2 regions of the Natranaerofaba carboxydovora genome follow, and region 2 is predicted to be linked to the other one. Evidence: riboswitches for the same ligand, from Rfam matches in the RefSeq annotation. Region 2 holds a riboswitch; the other holds the start of a gene.
The links. A riboswitch is a leader RNA that binds a small molecule or an ion and turns the genes downstream of it on or off. The one in region 2 is predicted to bind thiamine pyrophosphate.
Positions count from the first base shown of each region.

Region 1 (15,898 bases), 1.5 Mb from region 2:
ACTATTAGTTGGACCAGCCGGATTTATAATTGATAGCTTTTTAGGTTCTTTTGGTAGTCATGTAAGAGATTTTGTTCCAATGACTCTTTATCGTGGGGACGGGGGCTGGCTTAGCTGGTGGACAGTATTTTTCTTTGCCTGGTTCTTAGGTTATGGCCCTATGATGGGACTATTTGTTGCAAGAATCTCCAAAGGAAGAACAATTAGAGAGCTTGTAACAGGTGTAGGAATTATAGCACCTATAGCAACAATGTTCTGGTTTACAACTCTAGGCGGAAGCGGAATCTTTTTCGAACTAAATAATCCAGGAATTATCTCTGAGCCACTCTTTGACGCAGGATTACCAGCCGCACTACTTCATATAGCACTAGAACTACCTCTAAGCATGATAATTGTCCCGTTAATAATGGTACTACTGGTGTCTTTCTTAGCAACAACTGGTGACTCAATGGCCTTTACAATGTCTATCGTTGTTAGTGGAAAGGAAAACCCATACGCTCCAATCAGAATATTCTGGGCAATTATTATGGGTGCAGTAGCTGCCATCTTGATTATGATTGGTGAAGGTGGTATAGAAGCACTCCAAAACTTCATTGTATTTACAGCAGTACCTGTATCACTACTTCTTATCCCAATGCTTTGGGGAGGCCCAATCCTTGCAAAGAGAATGCACAAAATGCAGTTCCCGCATATGTACAAGCCTGAAGAGCTTGAAGAAGATGACAAAGCTGAACCTACAACTGAAGCAAGTCCAGGTTCAGAAAATGCATAGAAATTGCTTTACCACCTCCTGTAAGATTTAGCAGCTCTTTTTCAACAAAACAGCCTGGCTATTAAAAATTGAATAGTCAGGCTGTTTTTGTAAATTATATTGTCATTATATCGACATGTTGTTAAAAAAGAAAACAATCTTGTTTAATTAATTAACGAGAACGCCTTTGTTAAATTAAAAATGTTGATAACAGTGGTATTTGATAAATTGGCATATAAATTGCAATATGTATATTGCAATATGTATTTTAATAAGAAGTAATGAAGTAATACTGTAAAGATATTGTTTGTTAAGCAGATTTTGTTTTATTAGGTATATTAGATCTCGTTATATTAGATAAGCTAGTTTATGATAATTTATTATCAATAGTCAAGAAGGAGTGAATAACTTGAAAAACTTTGATTACTTTGAGCCTTCAACTTTGGAAGAAGCTTTAAAATTAAAAAAGAATACGGAGAAAATGCAAAATTCTTGGCTGGTGGGACTGATCTATTCGTACAGATGAGAGATCATAAAATTACACCGCAGTACTTGATTGATCTAAAGAATATAAGTGAGCTAGAAAAGATCGAAGAAGAAGAAAACGCAGTAAGAATAGGTTCTAGAGCGACCATTACACAGCTAAAAGACACCAAACTTATTAGAGATTATTTTCCTTCATTAAGTAAAGCAGCTAGCTGCCACGGCTCAGAGCAGGTAAGGAACTTAGCTACAGTAGGGGGTAACTTGTGTAATGCAGCCCCATCAAACGAAACCAGTCCTCCACTAATCACTTTAGATGCAGAGCTTTTACTAATTAATGAAGCCGGTACGAAAAGAACAGTACTTTTGAAAGATTTTATCACAGGACCATCTAAAACTCAGATAGAGCAGGACGAAATTTTGCACTCTATAATTGTTCCAAAATGGACAAACGGTAATGTTTTGACAGATTATGAAAGATATTCAACCAGAAATCAGATGGATATAGCACTGGCAAGCGCATCAGTATTACTTCAACTAGATGAAAATAATGAAAAAATATTAAAAGCTAACATTGCATTAGGAGGAGTTGCTCCAACCCCAATGTGCCTACCAGAAGAGTTAGAAAAGGAACTAGAGGGTAAAACACTAACAGAAGATAACATTGAAAAAATAGCCAATCGAGCGGCCACAAGCTGTAATCCTTCTGGTAGGCGTACCCCTGTAGAATATAGACGCCAAATAATAAATGTACTAGTAGCTAGAATACTAAGGGGTATGCAAAATAAGCTCCTGAAAGTCTAATTCTACAAATTTTTAGTTCGATTTAATCTGATGATAAGCAATAACAGATGAGGGGAGAGTATTTAATGTTTAAAATTGTGACCTTACATGTTAATGGAAAAACTTTTGAATTAAATGTTAAGCCCAATGCTACCCTCCTTCAAGTTTTGAGAGATGAACTTGGCTTAACGGGAACCAAAGAAGGATGTGGAACGGGAGAATGCGGTGCTTGTACAGTACTTTTGGACGGTAAACCGGTTACATCGTGTCTTGTACTTGCTGTTCAGGCTAATAATAGAAAGATCACTACCATTGAAGGAATTGCAACAAGTGAAGAAGAACTTCACCCTGTTCAAAGGACTCTTGTTGAGCACGGAGCTATCCAGTGCGGGTACTGTACCCCGGGTGTGGTAATGAGGTCAATAACCTTAGTAGAAAAGCCAGAAGCTTCTTCCTTTACTAAAGATGATATAAGAGATGAAATGTCAGGTAACTTGTGTCGCTGTACCGGATATCAAAAGATAGTTGAAGCTATCTATAATTATATTCAAGACAAGAACAAAAATGAAACTCCTGAAGGGAGGGGAGTTTAGACAATGACTGAAGATACCAAAAAGGATTATAACATCATTGGAAAAAGCCTTCCCCAGTATGATGCAGCAGAAAAAGCCATGGGAAAGGCCAAATATGTGGATGACATTAATTTAGGAAAAGTCTATCACGGTAAGATCTTAAGAAGCACTGTAGCTCATGCCAAAATAAAATCAATCGATGTAGAAGAAGCCCAAAAAGTCCCTGGTGTCAAAGGCATCTTCACAGGAAAAGATGTACCTGATAACAAGTTTGGCCCTATGGTAAAAGATTGGGAAATCCTTGCAAAAGACAGGGTAAGATTTATTGGTGATGAGGTAGCAGTTGTGATAGCAATTGATGAAGAGACTGCAGATACAGCCCTAGAAAAGATAAAAGTAGACTACGAAGAACTGCCGGCGGTTTTTGACCCGGAAGAGGCTTTTGAAGAAGATGCTCCAGCTATACATGAAGAACAGGAGAGAAATGTTACGTCAACCTTTGAGGTTGAAAGAGGTGACGTTGACGGGGCATACGAAGAAGCTGATTATATCTATGAAGACGTATTCTATGCGGGAACACTATATCATGCACATCTAGAAACCCAAAGAGGTATCGCTGTACCAGAAGTTGATAACAGGATTACCCTTTATCTATCAATTCAGGTGCCATCGATGGCAAGGCTTCGCTATGCAGAAGCCCTTAACATGGACCCAGATGACATTAGAATCGTAAAGCCTCACGTTGGAGGAGGGTTTGGGGCCAAATTTGAGTACAAGTCCCACATTATTGCAGCTTTTGCAGCCAGAGAACTAGGCATACCCGTTAAAATAATAAATACTAGAGAAGAAGATTTTATCGCCTCAAACCCAAGAGTGCCCATGAGAATCTATCTAAAAGTAGCATTTAATAAAGATGGCAAGATAACTGCCAAAGAAACCAAACTATTTGCAGGAAACGGTGCAAGGACTGTATATGCACCTGCCATTATGAAAACTGCCTGCTACAGGCTTGACTCAATGTACAAGCTAGAGAATGTAAGAACCAAAGGTTACTCAGTCTATACAAATACTGTGCCTACAAGCTGTTATAGAGGCTTTGGTAACTCACAGATGCACTTTGCCTTTGAACAGGCCATGGATGTTGCAGCAGAAGAACTTGATATAGGACCAGACCAAATAAGACTTATAAACGCTATCGAGAGCGGCGAAACATCAGTGCACGGTTGGAAAGTTAACACCTGCGGTCTGCCTGAATGTGTGGATACAGTTGTTAAGGAAAGTGACTTTAATAGAAAAAGAGAAGAATACAAAAATCAACCTGAAGGTACCAAAAAACGTGGAATTGGCCTTGCAGTATGTAACCACGTATCAGGAAACAGGCCCTTCTATCCACCTTTTGAGGGTTCTTCAGCAATTCTGAAGATCTCCCCGGGTGGGAAAGTAAAGATTCATACAGGAGAAGCAGAGATAGGCCAGGGTATGAATACCACTTTTGCCCAGATTGCAGCAGAGGTCCTTGGACTTCCATTAAAAGATGTCAAAACAGAAATCATTGATACAGATGTAGGGCCTTTTGGGTGTGGTACCTTTGCCTCTAGAGCAACGACCCTTGGAGGTAACGCTGTTCTAGACGGTGCCAAAAAAGCTAAGGAGATTATTCTTGACTATGCCTCAAAGTGTACAGAAGTTCCAGCAGCAGTTATGGATATAAAAGATGGCAAAATTATCGACAAGAACAATTCAAAGGAGATAATATCCTTTGCCGAGGTCTGCGAGAAAGCTTTCTTTGAACGTGGTGCAGTACCGATAACCGTCAAAGGAACCTATATTCCTGATACTGTTATGCCAGATGAGGCTAACTATGGTAATGTTTCACCGGCTTATCCTTTCGGGTGTCATATAGTAGAGGTTGAAGTAGATACAGAAACCGGGAAAGTAGCCCTTCTTAACTACTGGGCAGCTCACGATGTGGGAACAGCTCTTAACCCCCTATCCCTTGAAGGACAGATAGAAGGTGGAGTAGCAAACGCCATGGGTTGGACCCTTAGCGAAAAGATGAGAATGTCTGACGGTGAGATCCTAAACCCCAATCTTTTGGATTACAAGGTGCCAACATCTGCCGATGTTAATTACAATATCAACACCTATCTAATTGAAACTAACGAACCAAATGGGCCTTTCGGGGCAAAAGGAATTGGAGAACCTGCCAAAAACCCCGGTGCACCAGCTATTGCAAACGCCATATATAATGCTACTGGTTTAAGGTTAAAAGAGATTCCGTTCATGCCAGAGCAGTTATACTTTGAGTTAAAAAACAATGACAAAAAGTAAAGATATAAAGAAAACTATAAAGCAAAATCAAAAGCAAACAGATCTAAATATTAGAATTTGTGAGAAAGAAGAGAATGAGTAAGCATTTAACGTAAAGTATTGGACCCTATAGAAGATTCAAGGGGTCCAATACTTTTAATTACACACAGTCGAAAAGGCAGAGTGATTTCAAATGAATCTATACAAAAAAATTATAATAATGGCAATATGCGCTGGTATACTGGTTTCATCTACAATGTTTAATTTTTCTGGCCTTGATCAGCCGGGTATGATGATGATAGCAATTTCTTTAGTTGCTGCCCTGTTGTGGGGTACCGAGATTATTGCGATCCCAATCACCGGGCTTACAATAATATTTTTGCAGTCTACACTTGGGATTTTGCCACTGGAAGAAGCCCTTTCATATATTGCCAGTCCTGTTAACTCACTGATACTTGTAGGTTTTGTACTTGCATCTGCCCTTAAAAAGTATGATTTGGACAGAGACTTAAGTATAAAGATGATAAAGCTTGCTGGAACAAGGACAAGCACTCTTTTATTTTGTATGATGGTAGCTGTAGCAGTCCTATCGATGTGGATTGCTAATACATCGACTACGGCAATAATGATACCTATTGCTGTGAAAATGCTGCAGATGATAAAAGGTAATGCAGAAAATATAGGCAAGGCTTTTATCATTGGGATAGCTTATGCCGGATCTATCGGGGGGATTGCAACCCCTATAGGAACAACTCCTAACCCTATTACCATAGGGTTTTTACAGGATATGGCCGATATACACTTGAATTTTTTGGATTGGATTTTTATTGGGTTACCCTTTGTAATTCTTCTGATACCGGGAGCCTGGTTTATTTTGTTAAAACTATTCCCGCCTGAGACTGAAGAAGTAGAAGTAGGATTTTTGGAAGAAGAAGGAGACGGCAAAAAACCAAAAGGTATGTACAATTTTTTGGCTATCTTTGCCCTTATTATTACCCTGTGGCTTCTTGATTCAATCTGGACAATGCCAAACAACTGGATCTATATAGTATCACTTCTAGGGGTATTATTACTTCACTTCCCAATAGTAGGTGTACTCAACTGGAAAGAAACCACCTTAGATGTGGACTGGGGAGTTATAATACTTATAGGTGGAGGGCTTTCCCTTGGGAATGGCCTTCAAGCAACAGGTGTAATAGACTGGTTTGTTGAGATCTTGATGGGAGTTATTGGAGATTTCTCAGTTTATTGGATTGGAGTAATTATAGTTATTATCACAGGACTTAGCCTTTTGGTATTTTGCAGTATTACTGCTACCTCAACAGCTTTTGTTCCTATAGCGATAAGTATGGCATTTCAGCTTGGAGTTAACCCGGTAATATTAGCTGCAGCAGCAGGTGTTGCCTCATCTTTTGCATTTTTCTTGCCGGCTAATACACCACCTAATGCTATAGCGTACAGTTCAGGTTACTTCGAGACAAAAGACATGATGAAGGCAGGAGCAATTCTCTTAGTCCTATCTATCTTAGTGTTTTTATTTATATCTGCTACACTGTGGAATTTTATATTTTAAAAAATGAACAACTGAACAAGAATAGTTTAAAAGATAGCCTGGATTTTTGGAGTCTAATATGCTCCTTAAACCAGGCTACTTTTTTTTACAAAACAGTAAGCTCGTTATATTTTCCTCTATAGTTATTTAAGAAAAGTTCTTCTACCCTTCCCTGGTTATCAAGTTTGTTCTTAACAATTTCCACCTTTTTGTAGAGGCTTTTGTTCTTAAGGTCTTTGAGGGAGCCATATAACCCGAGCCTTCTTCCTATACAGAAATTGTCTCTATCTTCCTTTGACAGCTCAAAATATTCATCGATCTTGGCTATCATTTTTTCCTTGTCTTCAGGGAGTTTCCCTTCCACTTCTTCAAGAAGATTTAGTATGTGATCGCTTATGACATAGCTATCTACATTCAAAGATGTAAGTAATAGCCTTTCTTCTAGAAGGATCTTATCATCTCCCTGCAGGGTTAGGTTGCCGTCAGTTACTTTCTGTAATAAAGGCACACCATCCCTGAGCCCAAGGGTTCTAATTCTGATGAAGTGAGGGTTAATGGAGTTAAGGACTTTTGCAGTATCTAAGATATGATCTCTACTCCATTCTCTGCCACCAAGCCCAAGTATAACGTATTCACAGAGGATCAAACCTGCTTCTATGGCTTTTTTTCCTCCTTCAATATGTTCTTCTGATGTAGCCCCTTTGTTGACATACTCGAGAAGTTTGTCGTGGCCAGTTTCTAGGCCAATGTGAACCTCTGTAAGTCCAGCGCTTTTTAGTTTTTTCAACTCTTCTAGGGACTTACTTGCAATTGTTCTTGATTTTGAGTAGGTAGATATACCTTTGACCCCGGGGAAGAATTCTTTAATAGTTGTGATAATTTGGTGCAAGTCGTCTGTATCCATTATAAGATTATCGCTATCCTGCAAGAATACCCTCTTTGCTCCTCCATAAAGCCACAAAGCAAGCTTTGACAAACCAGGGTGTTTTCTTTGGATCTCTTCCACTACTTCCATGGTGATCTCAGAACTTCCGAATTTATCAACTGCAAAGTTTCTAATTTTGTTTTCCCCTTCTTTAATCTCGTGCAGATCTTCTATCACTTCTTCTATTGATCTAATATTGAACTCTTTATCTTTATAGGTGGGGCAAAATAGGCATTTGTTCCAATGACAGTTTCTAGTAACTCTGATCAAAAGGCTTTTTGTTTCGTGTGGTGGTCTGATTGGTCCTTGTTCAAAATTTACTTTCACTGGTCCTCCCCCCTTCTTATTCTTTCTCCTAAGTTCATTTTATCACATTTAGAAAGTTTCAAATAGGAGTTTTCAGTTTTTTCTTTATTTTTAACCGTTCAAATTTTTAACATCTGTGAAATTTTAAAACAAAATATATAACCATCAAATCATCCCTCGGTTAGCAAAAAAATAATCATAATGCCAACCTTTGCATTAAAATATTTTTGGCATAAATATTGCATAAAATTAAGATGATTAAAAAGTTTTAGTAACTGAAAAGCAAAACTGATAAGCAAAACTTAAGAAAATAGGAATTTGCTGACAGTGGGTAAATAATTTTCTTTAATTAAAAAAACTTAAAATGAAAAGAAAAACTTAAAATTCAAAAAGGAGTGGATTGATGTGCTTATAGTTGGTGAAAAGATTAACACCAGTAGAAAATCCGTCAAAGAAGCTGTGGAAAAAAGAGACGCAGAGTTCATTAAAAACCTTGCAAAAGAACAGGCAGAGAGTGGGGCAGATTACATCGATGTAAACTGTGGTACCTTTATCAATGATGAACCTGAAATTATGGAGTGGATGGTAAAAGAGATTCAAACTGCTGTTGACAACCCCCTCTGCATTGACAGCCCAAGTCCAAATGCAATAGAAGCAGGGCTAAAGCATCACAAGAACGGACAGGCTATGGTTAATTCAATAAGCGGTGAAAAAGAACGCTATGATGCAATAAAGCCTTTAGTAACCAAATACGGCTGTAAAATTATTTCTCTTTGTATGGATGATGACGGAATACCAAAAGATGCTAAAAAAAGATTTGACTGTGCCAAGGCAGTTATCGATGGCCTAAAAGAAGAAGGGGTTAAAGAAGATGACATCTACATTGACCCTCTAATTCAGCCTATTAGCACAGACACCAAGAATGGCCCTTCAGTACTTGAGACTATTACTAGCATCCATGAATATTACGATGAAGTTCATACTATGTGTGGGCTAAGTAATGTGTCCTACGGCCTTCCAAACAGAAAGATTCTAAATCAGACCTTTATGATAATGTGTATGACGGTAGGCCTTGATGGGGTAATCCTTGACCCTACAGACAAAAAGATGATGGCACAGTTTACTTCAGCCAAATCATTATTAGACAAAGACAAGTTCTGTAAAGATTATCTAAAAGCCCACAGAAAAGGGATCTTAGAAGTATAAGCGTCGAATGTAAATTATCAGTTCATACTACCGGAGCGAAAGCCCTCCATGTCCAAAGTGACAAATTTGAACCCAAGTTCTTTTAGGCTTTTTGTTATTTTGTCCTTGTCTTCAAGGATTTTGTCAAATTCAGAAGATAAAATTTCTATTCTGGCTATACTGTCGTGATGGCGAACCCTGAACTGCTTGTAACCAAGGCTTTCTAATAAGTCTTCTGCTTTTTCGACTGAGGTTATCTTATCTTTTGTTATCTCTTCCCCGTAGGGAAACCTTGAAGAAAGACATGCCATGGCGGGCTTGTTCCAGGTGGGAAGATCCAGTGTTTTTGACATTTTTCTAATATCATCTTTAGTTAACATAGCCTCCTGAAGGGGGCTTTTGACGCCATGTTTTTTGGCAGCTTTCATGCCAGGCCTGTGATCACCTATATCATCATAATTAGAGCCGTCCAATACATGAGATAAGTTATTTTCTTTAGCTATCTGCCACAAGCTCTCAAACAGCTCATTTTTGCAGTAGAAACATCTATCCTTTGGATTTTTTCTAAAACCATCTACCTGTAGCTCATTGGTATAGATGATCTTATGTTTACTGCCTATTTTTTCGCACAGGTCTTTTGCTTTATTAAGCTCTCTTTCAGGGATGGTCTCTGAAGCAGAGGTTACGGCAAGAACTTTGCCAGTACCTAATACATCAAAACAGACCTTAAGTAGAAAAGTGCTGTCAACACCCCCAGAAAAAGCAACAACAGCGCCGTCTGTCATATCTTTGATGATATTTTTAAGATGTGAGAATTTTTTGTTTAATGATTTGTCAGCCAACCTTATATCCTCCTTTAACCTAAGGCAATATAGGAGTATTTTATCATAGATTAACAAACACCTTAAGCAGTTTTTGACTAAATAGCAGATATTGTTTTGTTTATCTATTGATAAAATTGCTTTCATAGTGCTAATAGTGATATTATTGAAAATACACTTTGAACAAAATAGAGTTGGAGGTGATTTGGTATGGATCAGAGATCATTAAAAGAGCTTCTAAATGAAGTAAAAAATGGTGAAACAGAAGTCGAAAAAGCTCTTATGGCTTTAAAAAATTTGGATTTTGAAGACCTTGGATATGCCAAAGTTGATCATCACCGCTGCGTTAGGACAGGCTTTCCCGAGGTGATTTACTGCGAAGGAAAGACAATAGATCAGGTGGTAGAAATATTTAGGAGGCTTTATCAAAATAACAAAAAAGTACTTGCCACAAGGGCCTCAGAAGAAATTTATCATGCCATAAAAGAAAAGATGCCTGAGGTAAGATACAATGATCTTGCAAAGACTATTATCTATGATGGTTCTTTGGATGGTTCTTTGGACGAAAAAGATGAAGATAAAGTTCAAGAAGATATAGTTAAAGAAGAAAAAGCTCAAGAAGATAAAGGCTTGATAGTAATAACTGCAGCAGGTACCTCGGATATTCCTGTTGCTGAAGAAGCGTATGAAACAGCAAAAATCATGGGTAACAGGGTAGAAAAACTCTATGACGTGGGAGTGGCAGGGCTTCACAGGCTATTATCAAACCAGGACCTTTTGTATGAAGCAAAAGTCGTAGTAGTTGTTGCAGGTATGGAAGGTGCCCTTGCAAGTGTAGTAGGTGGGCTTGTAGAAGCGCCTATCATTGCGTGTCCCACAAGTGTAGGTTATGGAGCAAGTTTTGGCGGGATAAGTGCCCTTCTAACCATGCTTAACAGCTGTGCAGCGGGAGTTAGTGTGGTAAATATAGATAACGGCTTTGGTGCCGGGTATTCTGCTAGTCTAATTAACAAAACAGTTTCATGACAAAACAGTTTGATAAAAAAGTATCATAATTAAACTCTAATGCTAAAATAATGAAAAATATAGCTTTAATCTTCTAAAGGGTTTTTTGGCTTAATTGTTTAAATTATATCGAGTAATTGTTTTTATGTAATTATTATGAGAGTTCTTATATGTGATTCTTATGTGATTTTTGGTTACTATTATTACAGCATTAGAGTGGAGGTTATTAATCTTATGGATGTCAGGGAGATCATTTTTGAAAATGTAAAAAATGAGACGGTGAAAGCCGAAATAAAAGCAGATAATAAAGGGTTGATAGCAGGTGCAGATGGGATAAAAGAAAAACTAGAGAATTTGGACCTAGAATTATCTCACTTTGTAAAAGATGGTGAAGAGGTAGAAAAAGGTGATGTTGTAGTTTCATTTACTGCAAAGCCTACAGTTGTAATGGAAGTTAAAGAAATAATAATTTCTACCCTATCAAAACCATCGGGTGCTGCTTTTAAGGCGTATGAGGCTTCTCTAGAAGCTAGCTCTAGGGTGAAGATAACATCTAGTGCATGGGAGAAGATGCCCATTGAAGTAAAAGATAGGTTTAAAAATGCTATAGAAACTGGAGGCATATCTAGCACTATATCAAAAAAACCTTATGTATGGGTCGATAATAGTCTAGTCAAAATCTTTGACGGCATATACCCTGCTCTTAAATCTGTAACTCCACTTAAAGAAAAAGGCTATCAAATAGTTTTTCAGACAACTGGCGAAATAAAAGAAATATATGAAGAAGTAAAAGAAGCATCAGAGGGTGGAGCAGACATCTTGATGGTTGATACCGGAAGCGTAGAAGATGCAATTAAAGTCATTTATTGTTTGAATGAACTTAATATGCGTTGCCACAAAAAAGTAGGTTTTTCTGGAAGTATAAATATAAAGGATATATCGAAATATGCTAGCTATGGAATAGACATCCTTGATATCAAAGACAAAATTATAGATTCTCCTCCTTTGGATCTCAAAATGGAGATAATAAAATAGCTTAAGGCATGTAATATTAATATCAAGATAATATTAAGTTGAAATGTGAAAAAGGAGCGATTGCAATTGGATGATAATAAAGTAGTCTTTGAGTACTTGCATCATTGTTTAGAAAACAACAAGCCTGCTGTCCTGGCTACTGTTACCCACTCCAAGGGTTCAACCCCTGCCAGAATAGGGGCCAAAATGATAGTGTTTGAAGATGGTGGCACAAAAGGCACGATAGGTGGAGGTGCTCTTGAGGCAAGGATAATAGAAGAGGCCAAAAAAGTATTAGAGACAAAAGAAGCTAAATTTGTCCACTATGATCTAAATGAAAAGGATGCAGAAGCTCTAGGCATGGTATGTGGCGGCGAAGTAAGCTTATTTGTTGAGCCTATATTGACTGCTCCAAAACTTGTAATAGTTGGTGCAGGCCATATCTCTCAGTGCATCTCCCACTATACAAAACTATTAGATTTTGAAACGGTTGTTATAGATGACAGAAAAGAATTTGCTTCAAGAGAAAAATTCCCCGATGCGGATAATATAATAGCAGATGACATCGAAAAAGCCCTTGAAGAGATAAATATAAACAGTGCTACCTATGTAGTACTTGTCACCAGGGGACACAAACATGACCAGATAGCTCTAGAAAAAGTCATCAACAAAGATGCCAAGTATATCGGGATGATAGGCAGCAAAAGGAAGATAAAAGTAATATTTGATAACCTAAAGCAAAAAGGAATCCCACAGGAAAGACTAGATCAAGTCTATGCCCCTATAGGCCTAGATATAGGTGGGGATAGACCTTCTGAGATTGCAGTAAGTATAGTGGCCCAGCTGATCAAAGTTAGATACAAAGGCGAAGAAAAAGAATAAAAAAAGGAAAAAGAAGAAAAGCAGGTGAGAACTAAAATGTCACATGGGTTGATTTTGATAAGAGGCGGGGGAGACCTTGCTAGTGGAGTGGCGTACAGGCTTTTTAGGGCCGGACTGAAGGTGGTGCTAGTTGAGACCCAAAGGCCCACAGTAGTTAGAAGGACGGTATCTTTTGCCCAGGCGGCATATGATGATATAACAGAAGTAGAAGGTATTACCTGCCAAAAAGTCAGCTATGAAGAAACCACAAATCTAGATACGACGTATAAAGATGCAGATGCGGTGGACTTAGATTCAGTGTATGATAATTCAATATATGGCGAAGTATATCAAGTAATTGATAGAGGTCAAATACCTCTTCTGATAGATCCTAAGCTAAAATCTTTGACCGGGCTAAAACCAGATGTACTAATAGAAGCAACTATTACAAAGAAAAACACCGGCATCACAAAAGATATGGCAAACACTGTGATAGCCCTTGGACCTGGTTATAAAGCAGGAGAAGATGTGGACTGTGTGATAGAAACTTCTAGAGGCCATTATCTTGGTAGGGTGATATATGAGGGACAGGCAAAGCCAAATACTGGAGTGCCGGGGAATATAGATGGATATACCACAGAAAGACTGCTTCGGGCTCCCTGCAAAGGTGAATTTAGAAGTAAGCTTATTATAGGAGATATTGTAAAAGAAGGCGAAATTGTAGGTTATGTAGATGATACACCAGTTGAGGCCGGGATAGATGGGATGATAAGAGGACTTCTGCAAAACGGCCTTAGAGTAAAAGAAAACATGAAGCTTGGGGATATTGATCCAAGGAAAAATATAGACCACTGTTATACAATCTCTGACAAAGCCCTTGCAGTAGCCGGTGGAGCCTTAGAGGCAGTACTTGCTAATTCTTCAAAATAGCTGAATTTGTGGCTTGATTAATTCTCCAGAAAAGCTTAGAATATATATAATGGAAGTTTTTTAAAAAATTAAATAAAATCAAATGCAATGCTAGGGGTGCCCATTTGGGCTGAGAGTAGACCCTTTAACCTGATCCGGGTAGTACCGGCGGAGGGAAGCATTTAATAGACCACCAGTCTTTTTTGGCTGTCTTTTATGCTTTTCTAGGCAGGCTTAATGCAGTGTAGTGTATGCTATTAAGTCCTGCGTCAGGTGAAGGCTAGCCAAAGGGGATTGGTGGTTTTTTTATTTGTTTAGCATACATACTAACGAATAGCTAGGATTTGCTAAAAACCGCGCAAATCAAAAGCTATCTTATAGTATGTATGCTAAACTGCCCAAACCCCGTGTTTATGACATGCAGCCGAACAATTGGCACTGACTGGAAGAAGCCCTCGCAAATCAAAAGCTATCTTATAGTATGTATGCTAAACTGCCCAAACCCCGTGTTTATGACATGCAGCTGAACAATTAGCACTAATTGGGAGAAGCTAAATGAGTTTTGCTAAAAGTTTCGCTAAATCAAAAGTTGTTTTATAGTATGTAAGCTATGCCACGAGCAGATAACTTGTGGTATGCATTTGAACAAACAATTCAAATAGGAGAGTGATGTTTGGTATGTTATTGTTGGAAAAAGCTAAACGAGGGGAGATCACTAAGGAGATGGAGAAGGTAGCAAAGATTGAAAGGGTTGATGTAGAAAAGTTAAGAGAGGGGATCGCCAGAGGAAAGATAGTCATCCCATATAATAATAGGCGCGGGTCTAAGATAAATACAAATGTACCTGAGATAGAACCAAAGGGTATAGGGGAAGGCCTTACTGTCAAAGTTAATGCAAATATAGGAACTTCTGAAGCCCTATCTAGTATAGACACAGAGCTTAGAAAGCTTGATGCGGCTGTAGAAGGTGGGGCAGATGCTGTGATGGATCTTAGTACTGGATATGATATAGACAAAACAAGAAAACAAGTCATCGCCCAAAGCTCTATCCCGGTTGGTGGTGTGCCAGTTTATCAAACTGCGACAGAACTTAGAAGAAAAGAAAAACCACTTGTAGAGATGAACACAGAAGATATCTTTGATGTTATAAGAAGACAGTCCGAGGATGGGATGGATTTTGTCACAGTTCACTGTGGTCTTACACTGTCTGGAATAGAAAGGTTAAAACAGCAGGGAAGAATCTGTGACATAGTAAGCAGGGGAGGTGCAATGCTCACTGGCTGGATGGTTCATAACCAGAAGGAAAACCCTCTCTATGAGGAGTATGATAAGCTTCTTGACATAGCTAGAGAATATGACCTTACATTAAGCCTTGGTGATGGACTGCGTCCGGGTTCAGTCCTAGATGCAACTGATAGGGCGCAGATACAAGAACTTTTAGTACTAGGTGAACTTGTTGATAGGGCACGAGAAGCAGATGTTCAGGTGATGGTAGAAGGGCCTGGTCATGTGAAGTTTAACAGGATAAGAACCAACATGGAGATTGCAAAAGAACTCTGCAATGATGCGCCTTTTTATGTACTTGGGCCTCTTGTTACTGACATTGCTCCGGGTTATGATCATATAACATCAGCAGTAGGTGGCACACTGGCAGCGGTTTCTGGAGCGGATTTTCTCTGCTATGTTACCCCGACAGAACACCTTGGACTTCCCGGGGAAAAAGAAGTTAAAGAAGGAGTAGTAGCAAGCAAAATAGCAGCTCACGCAGCCGACATATCTCTTGGGAATGAATATTCCTTAGAAAGAGACAGGCAGATGAGTATAGCAAGAAAAGAGCTAAACTGGGAAAAGCAGGTTGAACTATCACTAGACCCAGAAAGAGCAAAACAAATTAAAAAAGATACAAATCCCCAAAAAGATAAAGATACTGAAGATAAAGATTCAGAAGATAAAAGCACAGGCGAAGAATGCAGCATGTGTGGCCAATACTGTGCCATGAAGATAGCAGATGAAGCTCTGAAATAGATTCGAATCAGACAATATTGTTCATTATTTAAACAATATTTAAACAATGTTAAAAATTTTGATACTTGAATTTTGGAATTGGATATAAATTAAATTATAGAAGACCCTGAAATATATGGATGGATAGGGTCTTCTTTTTATTTTGGCATAAAAATTGCACTTGATATAAATTGGATGATTATGTTTAAAAACTAACTAGAATTATATCCGAAATAATAAGATCCGTTTATATTAATTTAAAAATTTAGGGGGGAAGTTGTCAAAATGTCAGTTATTAACTGCAAAAATAAGCTAGATTGTATGGTGAATATCGGTGAGTTGATCAGGGATACCATGCCTGATGATGCTGCAGTTGCTGTTGTTGAAGCAGGGGAGAAGACCTTTGTGGCATATTTT
Region 1 is NZ_CP054394.1:2,519,425-2,535,322, reverse strand. Features, by position in the region: gene ACONDI_RS11990 (BCCT family transporter) at 1-772, shown strand, start outside; gene ACONDI_RS11985 (FAD binding domain-containing protein) at 1,211-2,038, shown strand; gene ACONDI_RS11980 ((2Fe-2S)-binding protein) at 2,104-2,610, shown strand; gene ACONDI_RS11975 (xanthine dehydrogenase family protein molybdopterin-binding subunit) at 2,614-4,920, shown strand; gene ACONDI_RS11970 (SLC13 family permease) at 5,093-6,472, shown strand; gene ACONDI_RS11965 (radical SAM protein) at 6,558-7,703, opposite strand; gene ACONDI_RS11960 (methyltetrahydrofolate cobalamin methyltransferase) at 8,088-8,888, shown strand; gene larE (ATP-dependent sacrificial sulfur transferase LarE) at 8,906-9,709, opposite strand; gene larB (nickel pincer cofactor biosynthesis protein LarB) at 9,899-10,714, shown strand; gene ACONDI_RS11945 (beta/alpha barrel domain-containing protein) at 10,928-11,728, shown strand; gene ACONDI_RS11940 (XdhC family protein) at 11,795-12,589, shown strand; gene yqeB (selenium-dependent molybdenum cofactor biosynthesis protein YqeB) at 12,626-13,498, shown strand; TPP riboswitch at 13,581-13,671, shown strand; gene thiC (phosphomethylpyrimidine synthase ThiC) at 14,156-15,502, shown strand; gene ACONDI_RS11925 (methyl-accepting chemotaxis protein) at 15,767-15,898, shown strand, end outside.
Region 1: another riboswitch for thiamine pyrophosphate. It lies ahead of thiC (phosphomethylpyrimidine synthase ThiC); the one in region 2 lies ahead of thiS (sulfur carrier protein ThiS).

Region 2 (15,898 bases):
AATAATCGCCTGTATATTAGAAAAATTTGTAGAAAAAGAAAACGAATATCTAAACACTGTATTAGACTAGATATGTTATAATAAATATACAAATAAGTAGCTCCTGGAAGAGGTGGATGGGGGATGTTTTTTAGAGGATACCTGGTGAAAAAGTTAACAGAAGGAAACGTTCCTAGTTTAATCACAAAATTCTGTGTTAATAGAAAAATGAGACGAGAACGCTGTCGGGAATGCAGCAGAATTTGCGGTGAAAATGCTTTGAGCTTTTCTAAAAATGAACTGCCTATACTAGATAAAGACAGGTGCAACGGGTGTCATCTTTGTGTTGACGTATGTCCTAGTAGAGCCTTTATGTCAGGGACGATGAAGTATATTAGATTATATCAAAAAGCTTTAACCAAGTCGCCTCTTGTAATTGGCTGTATAGACAATGGAGACAATGTTAATCTTAAATTTCCTTGTGTTTATAGTATTAGTAGTGAATTTTTAATCTCTTTACTTTTAGGTTACAGAGGTAAGGAAATAAGCTTTTATCTAGGGGACTGTGAAGATTGCAGTAATAACAAAAGTTATGAGCTTTATCAGAAAAGGCTCCAAAAAGCTAAAGACTTTGTAAGCGAAATAAAAGAACTACCAGAAATAAAAGAAATACATGAATACGAAGAAAACCCTTTAGAAGAAGAGCCAATATCAAGAAGAGATTTGTTTAAGATGTTTAGCAATGAAACAACCAAAAGTACTAAGGATATAGCAGATGAATTATTAAATAGAAATAAACCTTCTCCTCTTCCTGATGATAGAAAGCTTTTAATTGAGATATTAAAGCACAATGAAGTAAGATTTAATGAAAATATGCCCCTGCCATTTAAATTCTGGGAGCTAAACGAGAATTGTAACGGGTGTGCAATGTGTTCAAATGTATGTCCTCATAAAGCATGGGATAAGAAAATTGACAAAGAAAATGATAAGATAGAAATCAGACATTTTCCGTGGCTTTGCTTTGGATGCGGTATTTGTGAAAGATACTGTCCAAGAAATGCAATAAAGGAAAGCACTTATGACGGTAAAACTTTTTCTGAAAATATATACTTTGTCAAGAAGCTTTTAACAAAATCAAGATGCCCCAGGTGTAAAAGAAAATTTGTTCAAACAGAAGAAATGGGTGAAATGTGTCCTACATGTGAAAAAAAAGAAAAAAATAAGAAAGTTTGAGGGGTGGTACTGAATGTTTGGTAAATTAGGGCCTCAAGAATTAATGATTATAATTGGTGTAGCTTTATTAATATTTGGTCCTACAAAGATACCTCAGGTTGGCAAAGGACTTGGTAAAGCTTATAAAGAATACCGAGGAATAAAGAAAGGCTTAACAGATGAGATTGAAGGCACAGTGAAAGATACAAGAGAAGCTGTAGAAGGTAAACCGAATAAAAAAGAAGACTCTGCATAAAAGTTATAGTAGAGTCTAATTAATTGCTGGTTTATATGCAGAATAGTTACAAATATAACTTGATCCCTACTGTTGTATTAATTTGAGGGGTGAGAAGAACTTGAAAATTAAAAATAGTGTTATTGGTGTTTTGTTTTTAGTCATTTTAATTACGATACTAGTTGTAGCATTGACATTTAGTGGTTGTCTACAAAGAGGTACTGATAAGCCTAAAATATATTTATCTGCCGAGAAAGAGTTAGAGTACCAGGAAGAAGTTTATGGTGATGATAGTGATGATGGTTTTGAAGAGGATGAAGATGTGCTTAGGATAGCCCTTGCGTCTATCACATCTCCTCGTGAATCGTTATATTTCTATGGAGATTTACTTGATTTGCTAGAAGATGAGGTTGATCGTGATGTTAGGATCACTCAAAGACAGACCTACGGTGAGACAAATGATATGATAAGACAGGGTGAGGCTGATATTGCATTTATCTGCACTTATTCATATGTTGTAGTAGCCGATAATTATAATACCCCAATAATAGCTGTCCCCCAGGTAGATGGAAAAAAACATTACCATTCCTATATTATCGCAAGGAAAGATTTGGAAGTGGAAGATTTTTCTGATTTAGAAGGCAAATCTTTTGCTTTTACAGATCCCTTATCTAACTCAGGCCGACTTTATCCTTTGTACAGGCTATATCAACTAGGGACTACACCTGAAGAATTTTTTAGCAGTAATATTTTTACCTATAGCCATGATAATTCTATTCGTTCGGTCAGCAAAGAAGTTGTTGACGGGGCTGCTGTTGACAGCCTTATTTATGACTATCTAAAAAATAGAGAGCCAGGGTATTTTGAAAACTTAGAAATCATCCATAAATCAGAGCCCTTTGGAATTCAACCTATTGTTGCACGTCCTGGGATAGATGAAGAACTGAAGATTAAATTAAGAGAGTTTTTTACTACTCTTCATGAGACCAGTCATGGAAGAGAAATATTAGGTCATATTGGATTTGATAAGTTTGTTGAAGGGGAAGATTCTGATTATGACTCGATAAGAGACCTAGCGGATGTGATGGGATATGAATATCATTAATATAATAAAAGATTTTATAAGTAAGTGCAAAATTAGATGGAAGATAATGGGTATAGTTTTTTTGGTGACTGTAATCCTTGGAAGTTGGGCTTCATGGCAGGTTTATAATGCCTCAATGGAGTCAGTTCGCACTTATTTAGAGAGAACTGGAGTCTCAATTTCAAAAAATGTTGCAACTAGAAGTGAAGATTATGTGTTTACGAATGATATGTACAGGCTCCACAATCTGATGGAAGAAACTTTAGAGAACAATCCTGATGTTAGGTATATATTTATTGAGGGAGCGGACGGTGAAATATTAGTAAGTTCATTTGGCGAAGGGATACCCCGGGGACTAAGGGAAGTTAATTCGGCAAGTCCTGACGATGATTATAATACAAAAGAGATAATGACAGAAGAAGGTGTAATATATGATATAGCTACTCCGATTTTTGATGGGAGAAGTGGTGCTGTTAGACTTGGAGTCACTGAATCAGGGGTTAGGGCTATGACAGGTGAGTTGATAATAGGTATATTGATTTTGACTGCTATTATCTCATTTATTGGACTTATTTTTTCATATTATCTTTCGAGTTTTATTGTAAAACCTGTCACAGAGCTTGCAGAGACCTCTAAGAAAATAGGGAAAGGTGATTTTGAAAAGAAACCTATTCAGGTTAAAACTAAGGATGAAATAGGAGAGCTATCAAAATCTTTTAATCTCATGATAGAGGGGCTTCAAGAGCTAGATGAAAAAAACGAAAGTTATAGGAAAGAGCTTGAGGCCAAAGAAGAGATGAGGTTGAAATTATTAAAGAAGATTATAACCTCTCAAGAAAATGAAAGAGAGAGAATTGCTAGGGAGCTTCATGATGAAGCAGGCCAGTCTCTTACTTCATTAAAGATTGCGCTAAAACGAATAGAAGATAGCCGTGACCTAGACGAGGCTAAAATGATAATTGGTGATTTACGAAATGTATTAGATAATACAATTGATGAATTAAAAATGATTTCTAAAAACTTAAGACCCAGGGTATTGGATGATTTGGGACTGTTTACAGCTTTAGATAAATATTTAAGAGAATATGAGAAGAATACCGGGATTAATGTAAATTTTGAGATTTATAACTTAAATAATTGGTCACCTTCGCCGATTTTTGCAACTACTATCTACCGAATTGTTCAGGAAGCATCTACTAATGTTATGAAACATGCAGGAGCTAAAAACCTATGGGTAGAATTTAATAAAGTAAGTGAAGCAGAAGCTGAAGTGGTAATTAAAGATGATGGTATAGGCTTTAATATCGATAAGCATTTTGAGGATTCTAGTGATGATAACTTAGGGCTTTTTGGTATGGAAGAGAGAGCTTCGATTATAGAAGGAACACTAAATATTTATTCTGAAGAAAATAAAGGAACGACGGTGAGCTTGAGATTTCCGTTAGAGGAGGTGCAAGATGCAAAAATCGGATGAAATAAAAATTTTGCTTGTTGATGATCATGCGATTTTACGAGATGGTTTAAAAATGCTCCTCAATAATGAGACGGGTTTTGAAGTAGTAGGTGAGGCGGGTAATGCTGTGGAAGCTATAGATGAATTTGACAATGTAGGGCCGGATTTGGTTGTATTAGACCTATCTTTGCCTGATAAAAATGGACTAAAAGTTTTAAAAGAAATTAAAAACAAGTCTTCTAAAGTCAAAGTCATTGTGTTAACGATGCATGAGGATGAAGAATATCTACAAAAAGTTTTGGAACTTGGAGGAGATGGCTATATACTAAAAAAAGCTGCTGATTCCGAGCTTATATCAGCGGTACGTTCGGTATATAGTAATGAAGGTGTTTTTATAGATTCTTATCTTGCAAAATCTTTATTTGTTTCTGACCCTGAAGATTACGGAGAAAATATTAAAATTGGAGATGAGTTATTAAAAGATAAACTTAGCCCAAGAGAACTTGACATTCTAAAATTAGTGGCCCTTGGATATACTAACAAAGATATTGCTGAAAATCTTGTTATAAGTGTTAAGACAGTAGAAACCCACAAAGGAAAAATAAAAGACAAACTTAACATTGGAAAGACATCTGAAATGGTGAAATTTGCTTTTAAAAATGGAATTGTAGAAATAGAAGAAGCATATTAGTTTAAAATTTTTATGAAGTGTATGACCGGGGGGAGAATGCCCGGTCTTTTTAGTTATAGACGGATTTAGTTTATTGAACTTAAAATTATTTTTTAACATTGACGATCTGATATCTAAGATGCTAAAATGAAATTATAAATATGAGTATATATGCATATAATCATTTTATTGAAACAAGGGGGCTATTTAAAATGGATGTTAAGATTATGGGACCTGGATGTGCTAATTGCGAGAAACTTTTTGAGCTAGTTAAAGAAGTAGCTAGTGAAAAAGGTTTAGAAGCAAATATTGAAAAAGTAACTGACATGAATCAAATCACCACTGCAGGAGTAATGATGACACCGGGGTTAGTTATTGATGGAGAGGTTAAATCCCAAGGTAAAATTCCATCCAAAGAAGAAATATCTAACATAATTGATAGTTAAAGAACAATATTGGTGCAAAAAGGCTTTTCTTTTTGCACCATATTTTTTAATAATACTCTTAAATTATGGTACAAACTTTTTAAGCAGTTGTTTTTTGTCTTATTGGAGGAGATATTGGAGGTGATTTAATTGACAGAAAATATAAGAAAACTTTTAATTTTGACTTTAGTTTTTCTTGGAGCTTATTTTATCCCTTTTGAAAGTAATTATGTAAAAGCCGCCATTATGGAGGCTTTTTATATGCTGCAGTACTATGCTAGAGAACATGTATTAACATGTTTAATACCGGCATTTTTTATAGCTGGGGCTATTGCCAATTTTGTCTCTCAAGGAGCAGTACTGAAGTATTTTGGTGCCCAGGCAAACAAGTTGTTATCTTATTCTGTGGCTTCAGTTTCTGGGATACTTTTGGCAGTATGTTCTTGTACTATACTACCTCTTTTTGCTGGAATTTATCAAAGAGGTGCTGGAATTGGGCCTGCCATTGCGTTTTTGTACTCTGGTCCCGCTATTAATATATTGGCAATTACTTTGACAGCTAGAGTACTGGGTTTTGAACTAGGGTTAGCAAGAGCTATCGGAGCTATTATTTTTGCTATAATTATTGGTTTGATTATGGCGACAATATACAAAAAAGAAGACCAAGAAAAAACAGCAGGCTCCTTTGATATGGGAGACCAAGAAGAAAACAGAAGTCCATATCAAAACATATTATACTTTGTTACAATGGTGATAATTTTACTTATCATGACAATGAATGAACCAGCAGATGCTGATAGTATTTGGGCTTTGCTATTCGATGTAAGATGGTATGTTGCTATTGGATTATTGATTATTTTAGGTATAATGATCGTATCATGGTTTAACAAACAAGAAAGAATATCATGGGTTGAATCAACTTGGAGCTTTGCGTGGCAGATATTTCCCTTATTATTTGCAGGGGTTTTTGTCGCTGGATTATTAATGGGTAGGCCTGAAAGTGATGCTGGACTGATCCCTGCGCATTATATAGAAGCCCTTGTTGGAGGCAATTCTGTTCAGGCAAATTTTATTGCTTCGATAATAGGTGCCTTTATGTATTTCGCTACTTTGACTGAAGTGCCAATTCTAGAAGGATTAATTGGTTCAGGTATGGGTAGCGGCCCTGCTCTTAGTCTGTTGCTTGCAGGACCAGCTCTTAGTCTTCCTAATATGTTAGTTATTAGAGGAGTACTTGGAACAAGGAAGACAGCAGTCTTTGTGGTTTTGGTAGTGGTGATGGCAACTATCTCAGGACTGATATATGGTAATTTCTTTTAAAAGGGCCACATCAACTTTTATTGTGGCCCTCCATCTAAACGTTATTGACTAATATTATTTTTTAAACTTTCCAGTTTTTTTTCTAGTTCTAAAATTTGCTCTTCGATATTTTCTTTGTTTTCATCGTTAACTTTATTTTTTAGGTTTTCAATTTCTGATTTTAACTCGTTGATTTCTGACTCGTAATATTCACTATCTTTTTGGATAAACTTCCCCCGCAGCGGAGGGCAGCAAGCAAAGCCCGGAGAATTCGAGCTATGAGCCCGCCTAAAGAATATGAAAAAACAAACAAGGAAAAGAACTAAACAGGCAGAGGAAGGTTTATTATTTAACTTCTAGAGGACAAAATGCTTATTATCAGGCGGTTGATGCCTGGGAAGATATATTGCCATATCTTAATAAGATAAGTGATGAAAATTACACTTGAAGGAGGAAAAAAGATGAGCGAACAAAAAAAGGAGAAAAAAGGTCTTTTAAGTAAAATATTTGGGAAATCAAATGACCAAAAGACTAATAAAGGTGGATGTTGTAGTGTAAGGATTGAGGCCGAAGATGAAAATACTTCTAATAGTGATAATGATAAAAAACAAAATTAAAGGCAGGGGTAATAATGTTTTCGACGGATAACTTAATTGAAGTAGCAGGATTTTTTTTCTATCTTTTAGGGGAATTACTTTTACTATTTGTAGGAATCAGTTTTCTCGTTGGACTTTTACAGGAATATGTGAACCCTGAAGCTATTAAAAACTATTTGGATAAAAAACGCATTGGTGCAGGAGGGAATGTGATAGGGGCTTTCTTTGGCTCGCTAACTCCTTTTTGTACCTGTTCAACTATTCCTATAACTCTTGGACTATTAAAATCAGGTATTCCTTTTGGAATAACAATGAGTTTTTTCTTTGCTTCACCTTTGTTAAACCCTATTGTGGTAATTTTAATGCTTGCCTTATTTGGCATTCAAATGACGGCTATTTATGTAGCGATATTATTCCCTACTTCAGTGATAATAGGATTATTGCTTGATAAGTTTGGTTACGAAAAAGAAATTAAGTCAGTAAAAGTAGTAAAAGATGAGGAAGAAGAGGCAGAAGAACTGCCTGAAAACCCTACGTTTTTACAAAAATTGCGTCCAAGACTTAAAAATGCCGGGCGATTTGCTATTTCACTTTTTCGTCAGGTAATAGTTTTTTTGTTCCTTGGAGCAGCTATAGGTGCTTTCATCTACGGTTTTGTGCCAGAGGAATTTATAGTCAGGGTAGCAGGTCCAGAAAGTAAATTTTCTATACCAATAGCTTCTGTCATAGGTATTCCTATGTATGTTAGGGAAGCTACAATATTGCCTATTAGTTCAGTGCTTATTGATCAAGGCATGAATATTGGAGCTGTTATGGCACTTGTTATCGGGGGAACAGGAGCAAGTCTTCCTGAATTGACAATGCTAAACACAATTTTTAAGAAAAAACTACTTATAACATATATTATAATAGTAATTGCTGTGGCAATATTTGCTGGATATTTATTTAATATATTGATGGCTGCAGGGATTTAATTTGCAGCTACCTATGTGCAATAAATTTATAATTAACCATTTTACTCCGGTTTTTGGAAAAACTCTGCCGGAGTTTTTTGTTTGACCTTCCGCCAACTGGAAGGTTTATAATTAAAATAAAGGGTGTTAGAAAATTTGTTATATTCCTATAGTAAAAGGTAAGATTGTATTGATTAAGTTTTTTCCAGGGGTGATAAACTTTGAGTGCAATATATCTTGATAATGCAGCTACATCATATCCAAAGCCAGATGGAGTTGTTATGGCCATGGAACACTATATTAAACATATTGGTGCTAGTGCTGGAAGAGGCTCGTATGAACGAGCCCAAAAAGCTTGTGAAATAGTAACTGAGACAAGAGAAAACCTGGAGTAGGTTACGTCCTAGATGAAGCTTTTGATATTATGGTAAGAACTGGCTTTCACTGTGCTCCTATAGCCCATGAGTCTATAGGAACCCTTGAAAAGCGAGGAACTATAAGAGTAGGGCTTGGCCCGTTTAATACCAAAAGAGATATCGAGCTTTTACTTAATGCCTTGGAGGAAGTGATTAAAACTTAAAGGAAAAGAAAAGTTTGGAAATTAAACTTTAATCTTTATCTTGATTTTAAGGGGTGAAAATATATGAGCGAAAAAAATAAAAAAGAGGAAGTCAAAAAGGTATTTATTGCTCTTGACCAGGAAGACATGGTAACTCTAGAAAGTATAAGACTTGATAAAGATCCTGAGGAAGCCCTCGAATTTGTATTGAAAACTATTTATCCAAGAGTTGAAAAGAAAGCCCCATGTCTTGGGCAGCAAGGGATGGGTATAAGAAGGTAACTTATTTAGTTTAATTTTATAAAATAAAGTTATAAAATTAAAACCCCTCAACTTCTAACCAAAACTGAGGGGTTTTTTTATTTACTTTTTATAGCCCAGTTGCTTCGTTAACTGCATTCATAATAGCTTCGCTCGTGTCAGTAGCGCCTGAAACTGCATCAACATCTGTACTTTGAGCATCAATTATACTTTGTGGTACAGTTTCTAGAGCATCAACAACTTCATCCATGTCATCTTCTGACTCGCTGTGCTCTACAACCTCAATGTCTACTATTTCATCTCCGTCCATAGTTACATCAACTGTAAGATCTCCACCAAACCCTTCTGCTGTGCCTGAGACTACTTCTTCATCAGCTTCTTCGTCTTCTTCCTTTGCTTCTTCTTCCTCGTCAGCTTCTTCCTCTTCCTCTTCTTCTACGCCTTCTTCAGCTTTTTGAAGAGCATCTTCAACTGCTAAAGCGATAGCTTCACTTGATACTGTAACTTCAGTCACTCCATCAACATCAGTTCCTCCGGCATCAATAATTCTGTCTGGCATTTTTTCGAATGCAGGATCTGATAGATCTTCAGTTTCTTGATGGTCGAAGTTACCAATCTCTACGATTTCACCGTCCTCGATAGTAACCTCTAGTGTTACGTCCCCCTCGTGACCTTCAGCAGTACCTTCATAAGTTCCATCTTCAAGATCCATGTCAGCTGCCACTAGCCCGGATACATCAATTGCAACATCTTCATCTTCTTCGTCCTTTTCTTCTTCCTCTGGTTCTTTTTCTTCTACCTCTTCTTCTTTTTCGTCCTCTTCCGGTGCTTCAGCTGGTTCCTCGCATCCAAGGGCCATAAAGGTCCCTACCATCAATGCAAGGAAAAGAATTAAAACTTTCTTCATAATGTACACTTCACTCCTTTCAAATTTTGTTCACCCTATCTTTATACGATAAAGAATCAAATATTCCTCTCAAATTACAATATTTTTTTTATAAACATTTTGTAAAATGAAAGAAAAAACTTTGTTAAATTCTAATTTTACAAGGAATAATAAATAACACAGAAGAAACAAGTAAATAAAAAATAAAAAAGATCAAATTATTTTGTTGTAGATGTTAATAAATTATCTTAATTATAGGAGGCCCCCTAAATGAATAAGCCAAATGAGCTTATTAATGAAAAATCCCCGTATCTATTACAACACGCCCATAATCCTGTAGACTGGTTTCCCTGGGGAGAAGAAGCTTTTGATAAGGCCAAAAAGGAAAACAAGCCAGTTTTTCTAAGCATAGGATACAGCACCTGCAGATGGTGTCATAATATGAAAAGAGAATCTTTCGAAGATGAAGAGATAGCTTCAATATTAAATGAAAATTTTGTCTCTGTGAAAGTGGACCGTGAAGAACTACCTCACGTGGATACTGTATATATGAGTGTATGTGAGGCACTTACTGGCCAGGGAGGTTGGCCGTTGACGGTGTTTTTGACTCCAGACAAAATTCCATTTTTTGCAGGGACATATTTTCCAAAAGAAAGCGTTAGAGGTCATATAGGGTTAAAAGACTTACTTCAAAAAGTTACCGAAAAATGGCAAACGGATAAAGAGGATTTGATTGATAAAGGAAAAGAAATTACAGAAGCACTATCACCTCATTTAAATGAAGTAAAAGAAGGACTAATTGACGAAAAAGCAATAGAAAAAGGGTATCAAGAATTAGAAAAAAGGTTTGATGAAAAATATGGCGGGTTTTCTAAAAGCCCAAAGTTTCCAATGCCTGCTACTTTAATGTTTTTGTTGAGGTATAATGTTAAGTTTGACAATGAAGATATTAATTGTGATGTAATGATTCATAGGACCTTGGGAGGGATGTATCGGGGAGGTCTGTTTGATCATTTGGGTGGCGGTTTTTATCGATATAGTGTAGATAATAAATGGCTTGTTCCTCATTTTGAAAAAATGCTCTATGATAATGTGATGCTTACCCTTGGTTACTTAGAAGCTTATCAGTGGAGTAAGAAGGAGCTGTACAAAGAAGTTGCAGATACTACCCTTCAGTTCATCGAGAGAGAAATGTTAAGTGATGAAGGTACTTTTTATACTGCAATTGATGCTGAATCTGAAGGAGAGGAAGGTAAATTTTATTTATGGAGTTATGATGAAATAATTGATATTTTGGGTGATAAAGAAGGAAAAGAATTTAATGAAGTCTATGGTGTTACTAAGAAAGGTAATTTTGAAGGCAAAAATATATTAAACAGATTAGAAGAAAACAAAACAGAAAACACAGATAACATAAAAAGTAATTTAAAGAATGATTTAGATAATGAAGCCCAAATAAGAAGAAAATATCAAAGGGCAATTAATAAGTTGTTTGAAAAAAGAAAAGAAAGAATTCCTCCTGAAACTGATGATAAGATTCTTACTTCCTTAAATAGCCTGGCAGTAGTATGTTTTTCGAGAGCTGCAAGGGTGTTTGATGACAGCAGGTATTTGTCTATTTCCAGAACTGCTCTGCATTTTATCTTAAAAAATTTACGAAGACAGAAAGACGGAAGAGTTCTGGCAAGGTATAGAGACGGTGAGGCTGCTTTTTTGGGAAACTTGGAAGATTACGCATATCTTTCGTGGGGTTTACTGGAATTTTATCAAGCAAGCTTTGAGAAAAAGTATTTAAACATAGCTTTAGATATTGTTATGCAGGCTGAAAATTTATTTAGGGATGATGAAAAACAGGCATTTTATAAATATGGTAATGATGCAGGTGAGCTTTTTGCACGTCCTATAGAGATATTTGATGGTTCTACACCCAGCGGGAATTCTGTTATGTTGTATGTTTACTTAAAGCTGTCAAACTTAATTGAAGCGAGGGAGAAAAAAGAAAACTTAGAGCAAAAGGCTGAAAACTTGATAAAAGCATGTGCGGGAAGTGTTAATGAATCTCCTGCTTTTTCGGCGTTCTTTTTGACGGGTGCCATGATGTTTTTGAAGCCGCCGCTAAAAGTAAATATCCATGATGGAAGTGGCAAAAGTGAAGTGGTATGGAGCTTTGTAAATGAAGTTGACAGCTACTTTATCCCTGATGTTTTGATAAACCTTTCTGATTTTGATGAAGATGAAAAAAACAAAGACAAAGATAAAGAGAAAGAGAAGGTAACTGCCGAAGTATGTGATCATATTAGCTGCAAAGGAAAGGTTGATAAACCAGAAGAGCTAGAAAAAATTTTATTTACACGCTAAATAGTAAATAGTATAATACTATTAAAACAATTAAGATCTTTAGTAATAAAGTGATTACCCATAAAAGCAGGGGTGCCTATTTTTAGGCTGAGAAAGGCTCTTAAATAGCCTTACCCTTTGAACCTGACTTGGTTAAGACCAACGTAGGGAGCTTTTATGTCAGGCCGGAAGATGTGTGCCTGATATAATATGCTCACCTGGCGAGGTGAGTTTTTTTAATTTTAACACCAAAAGGAGGCAAAATATGGAGCTTAAAATAAATGGTGAGAAAAGAAATGTAAATGATGGTTTGACTATAAAAGGATTACTAGATGAGCTTGGGGTGAAATCAGAAGGCAAAATTATAGTATTAAACCAGGAAGTAGTTCCTGAAGAACAATGGGAAGATAAGGAATTAAAAGAAAATGAGGAAATTGAAATTTTAAATATGGTAGGAGGAGGCTAAAAACTTATGGATACTTTTAAAATTGGAGGAAAAGAGTTAAAAAGTAGGTTGATTGTAGGGACCGGTAAGTATCCTAGAAAAAGTATGATTAGTGAAGTGATTAAGAGTTCTGGTACAGAAGTTATCACTTTAGCTTTGAGAAGGGTTGACATCAATTCAGAAGATGAGAATATATTAAATTACATTGATGATAGCTGTGTTTTGATGCCAAACACATCCGGTGCAACGACAGCAGATGAAGCGGTCAAAATAGCCAGGATAGCAAAGGCTGCTGGCTGTGGTGATTGGGTTAAGATAGAAGTTATAAAAGATAATAAGTTTTTGTTACCTGATAACTACGAAACCCTTAAAGCTTCTGAGACTTTGGTAAAAGAAGGATTTAAGGTTTTCCCATATGTTACCCCGGAGCTAGCTGTGGCCAAAGAACTAGAAAACGTTGGAGTGGAAGCTGTTATGCCTCTTGGTGCTCCGATAGGAACAAATAAAGGACTTGAGACAAGAGAACTTATAAAGATCTTGATATCGGAGATTAACCTTCCAATCATAGTTGATGCCGGTATAGGCAGGCCATCACAGGCAGCAGAAGCAATGGAGCTTGGTTGTGAAGCTGTGATGGTCAATACCGCAATTGCTACTTCACAAGATCCGCCACTAATGGCTGATGCCTTTGGACGAGGGGTAGAAGCTGGGAGGAAAGCTTTTCTTGCAAAGAACCCACAGGTAAAAGACAAAGCTGAAGCAAGTTCACCTTTGACAGGATTTTTATCAGAGGATTAATTAGAGACTGGAGGGAAATGTTTTTGAGCTTTAAAGATATATATAGCAAATACAAGGACATGGAACTTGATAAAATACTTCGAGAGATATCCAAAACCAGGGTGGAGATGGCTTTGGATAAAGAATATCCAGATGAAAATGACTATCTTGCTTTGTTATCTCCTGCGGCAGAAAGCTATCTTGAGCCTATGGCTAGAAAAGCTCATGAATTAACAGTTAGAAATTTTGGAAGAGCTATAGTACTTTATACACCTTTGTATTTGAGTGATTATTGTTCTAACAAATGCATTTATTGTGGTTTTAGAGCTGACAATAGTTTTGACAGAAAAAAACTAACCTATGAAGAAGTAGAAAAAGAAGGTAAAGCAATAAGTAAGACAGATATAAGACATATATTAATACTGACTGGTGAATCCGAAAAACATACTGACCTGGAATACCTAAAAAACTGTGTAAAAATCCTAAAAAAATACTTCTCTTCGATTACCGTTGAAATATACCCTATGACCACTGAAGGTTATAAAGAACTAGTGACAGAAGGAGTTGATGGACTTACTATCTATCAAGAAACTTATGATGAAGATATTTATCACAAAGTCCATCTAAAAGGACCTAAAAGAGATTATGATTTCCGTCTAGATGCCCCGGAGCGAGGCCTTGAAGCTGGGATAAGAAGGATTAACATTGGCGCTCTCTTTGGGCTTAGTCCCTGGAGAAAAGAAGCTTTCTTTACTGGTCTACATGCCTGGTATCTACAGAACAAATACACAGAAGCAGAAGTTTATATTTCATTTCCCAGGCTTAGACCTTTTAAGGGGGAAGATTTGGATTATATCCATAGGGTGACTGATAAAAATATGGTGCAGATGATGCTTGCATCCAGGCTGTTTTTGCCAAGGGTTGGTCTAAACCTATCTACAAGAGAAGCGCCAGAGCTTAGAGAGAACCTTCTGCCTTTGGGAGTTACCAGGATGTCAGCAGGCTCTGTCACTGCAGTAGGTGGATATTCCGGGGAAGACAGCGGGGTAGAACAATTTGAAGTTGCAGATCATAGGTCTGTAGATGAAATAAAATCTCTTTTATTAAAGCATAGGTATCAACCTGTTCTAAAAGACTGGGAGATGTTATCATAGAATATTTGTTAAACATTTGTTATAGGAAATTTTATTATTGTATGTTTTGGTAAGTTGTTGTCTGTATTAATTTATTTCTGACAGGGGGTTATGATTATGGCAAAAATTAAGACTGACGAAATTCTGGGGACAGATATATACGCCATCACAGCAGAAGAATACTCAAGAGGAAGAGATAATATTGAAGTAGTTAAAGAAATGCTAGATGGCGGGATAAAATTAATCCAATATAGAGAAAAGAAAAAGCCAGCAGGGGAAAAGCTAGAACAGTGTAAAAAAATAAGAAAGTTAACAAAAGAAGCTGGTTGTAAGTTTATCGTAAATGATGATGTGGATATTGCTATGCTTGTGGGGGCAGATGGAATTCATGTTGGTCAAGATGACCTGCCAGTTAACGAGATAAGAAAGCTTGTTGGCGAAGAGATGTTAATAGGCCTTTCTACACACTCGCCCAAGCAGGCTAAAGAAGCTGCTAGTTCAGGCGCTGATTATATAGGGGTGGGCCCTGTGTTTAAGACAAACACAAAAGAAGATGTTGTAGAGCCAGTTGGCCTTTCGTACGTTGATTATGTTTACAAGAACATGGACATACCTTTTGTAGCTATTGGTGGCATCAAAAAACATAATATACAAGAAGTTATGGAAAAAGGTGCTTATTGTTTTGCCATGGTTACAGAAATTGTTGAAGCAGATGACATACCAGATAGAATTGAAAAAATAAGAGAGTTACTCCATCAGTAACAGTATTTTAACTTTACTTATGTGAATAGACTTTTTGCACCAGAATCAAAGTTTTTTAAGGTAATCACTTTTCTCTTTGACCAAAACTCCTCCTAATATAAATAATGCAAGTAGATTTGGTGCAGCCATGAGGCCATTTAGTGTATCTGCTATGCCCCATACTAATTCTAGGCCGCCAATAGAACCGACAAATAAAAAAACTAAAAATATCAATCTATAAGGAACGACTATTTTTCGTCCCAGTATATATTCCCAGCTTTTTTCACCATAAAAATTCCAGGTTAACATTGTGGTATACGAAAAAAGCACCAGGCTCGCGAGTACTATGACGTTTCCAGGACCCGGAAGTCCAAGTTCAAATCCAGTAGCAGCAAGAGCAGCCTCACTTTCGCCCTTCTCAAGGGCACCTGTCGATAGAATAACCAGGGACGTCATTGTGGCAACAACAATTGTATCTATAAAGACCTCCCAAATACCCCACATTCCTTGATTGGTAGGACTATTTTTGGCTTGGGCGTGAACTATAGATGCTGCGCCAAGGCCTGCTTCGTTTGAAAAAATACCTCTAGCAAAGCCGTATCTTATAGCTGTACTTACAGTGGCGCCGGCAAACCCCCCTGCAGCAGCACTTCCGGTAAAAGCATCGGTGAAAATTCTAGCGAAGGTGGCAGGCATGGCTTGAAAGTTTAGTATAATGATTAAAAGGGATCCCGCTATATATAAAAGGGTCATAATTGGTACTATTTTGGCAGCAATGCTTGCTATTCTTTTCACCCCACCCAAAGTTACTAGTCCTACCAAAATTATTGCAAGAATCCCGGTGACATGTGAG
Region 2 is NZ_CP054394.1:748,652-764,549, forward strand. Features, by position in the region: gene ACONDI_RS03590 (TorD/DmsD family molecular chaperone) at 1-70, shown strand, start outside; gene ACONDI_RS03595 (4Fe-4S binding protein) at 124-1,212, shown strand; gene ACONDI_RS03600 (Sec-independent protein translocase subunit TatA/TatB) at 1,226-1,447, shown strand; gene ACONDI_RS03605 (substrate-binding domain-containing protein) at 1,548-2,531, shown strand; gene ACONDI_RS03610 (ATP-binding protein) at 2,518-3,984, shown strand; gene ACONDI_RS03615 (response regulator) at 3,968-4,654, shown strand; gene ACONDI_RS03620 (thioredoxin family protein) at 4,846-5,079, shown strand; gene ACONDI_RS03625 (permease) at 5,209-6,378, shown strand; gene ACONDI_RS03630 (hypothetical protein) at 6,819-6,974, shown strand; gene ACONDI_RS03635 (permease) at 6,989-7,927, shown strand; gene ACONDI_RS03640 (aminotransferase class V-fold PLP-dependent enzyme) at 8,128-8,301, shown strand; gene ACONDI_RS03645 (hypothetical protein) at 8,331-8,486, shown strand; gene ACONDI_RS03650 (hypothetical protein) at 8,550-8,747, shown strand; gene ACONDI_RS03655 (FMN-binding protein) at 8,836-9,633, opposite strand; gene ACONDI_RS03660 (thioredoxin domain-containing protein) at 9,883-11,970, shown strand; TPP riboswitch at 12,029-12,137, shown strand; gene thiS (sulfur carrier protein ThiS) at 12,215-12,415, shown strand; gene ACONDI_RS03670 (thiazole synthase) at 12,422-13,192, shown strand; gene thiH (2-iminoacetate synthase ThiH) at 13,216-14,325, shown strand; gene thiE (thiamine phosphate synthase) at 14,416-15,066, shown strand; gene ACONDI_RS03685 (alanine/glycine:cation symporter family protein) at 15,112-15,898, opposite strand, start outside.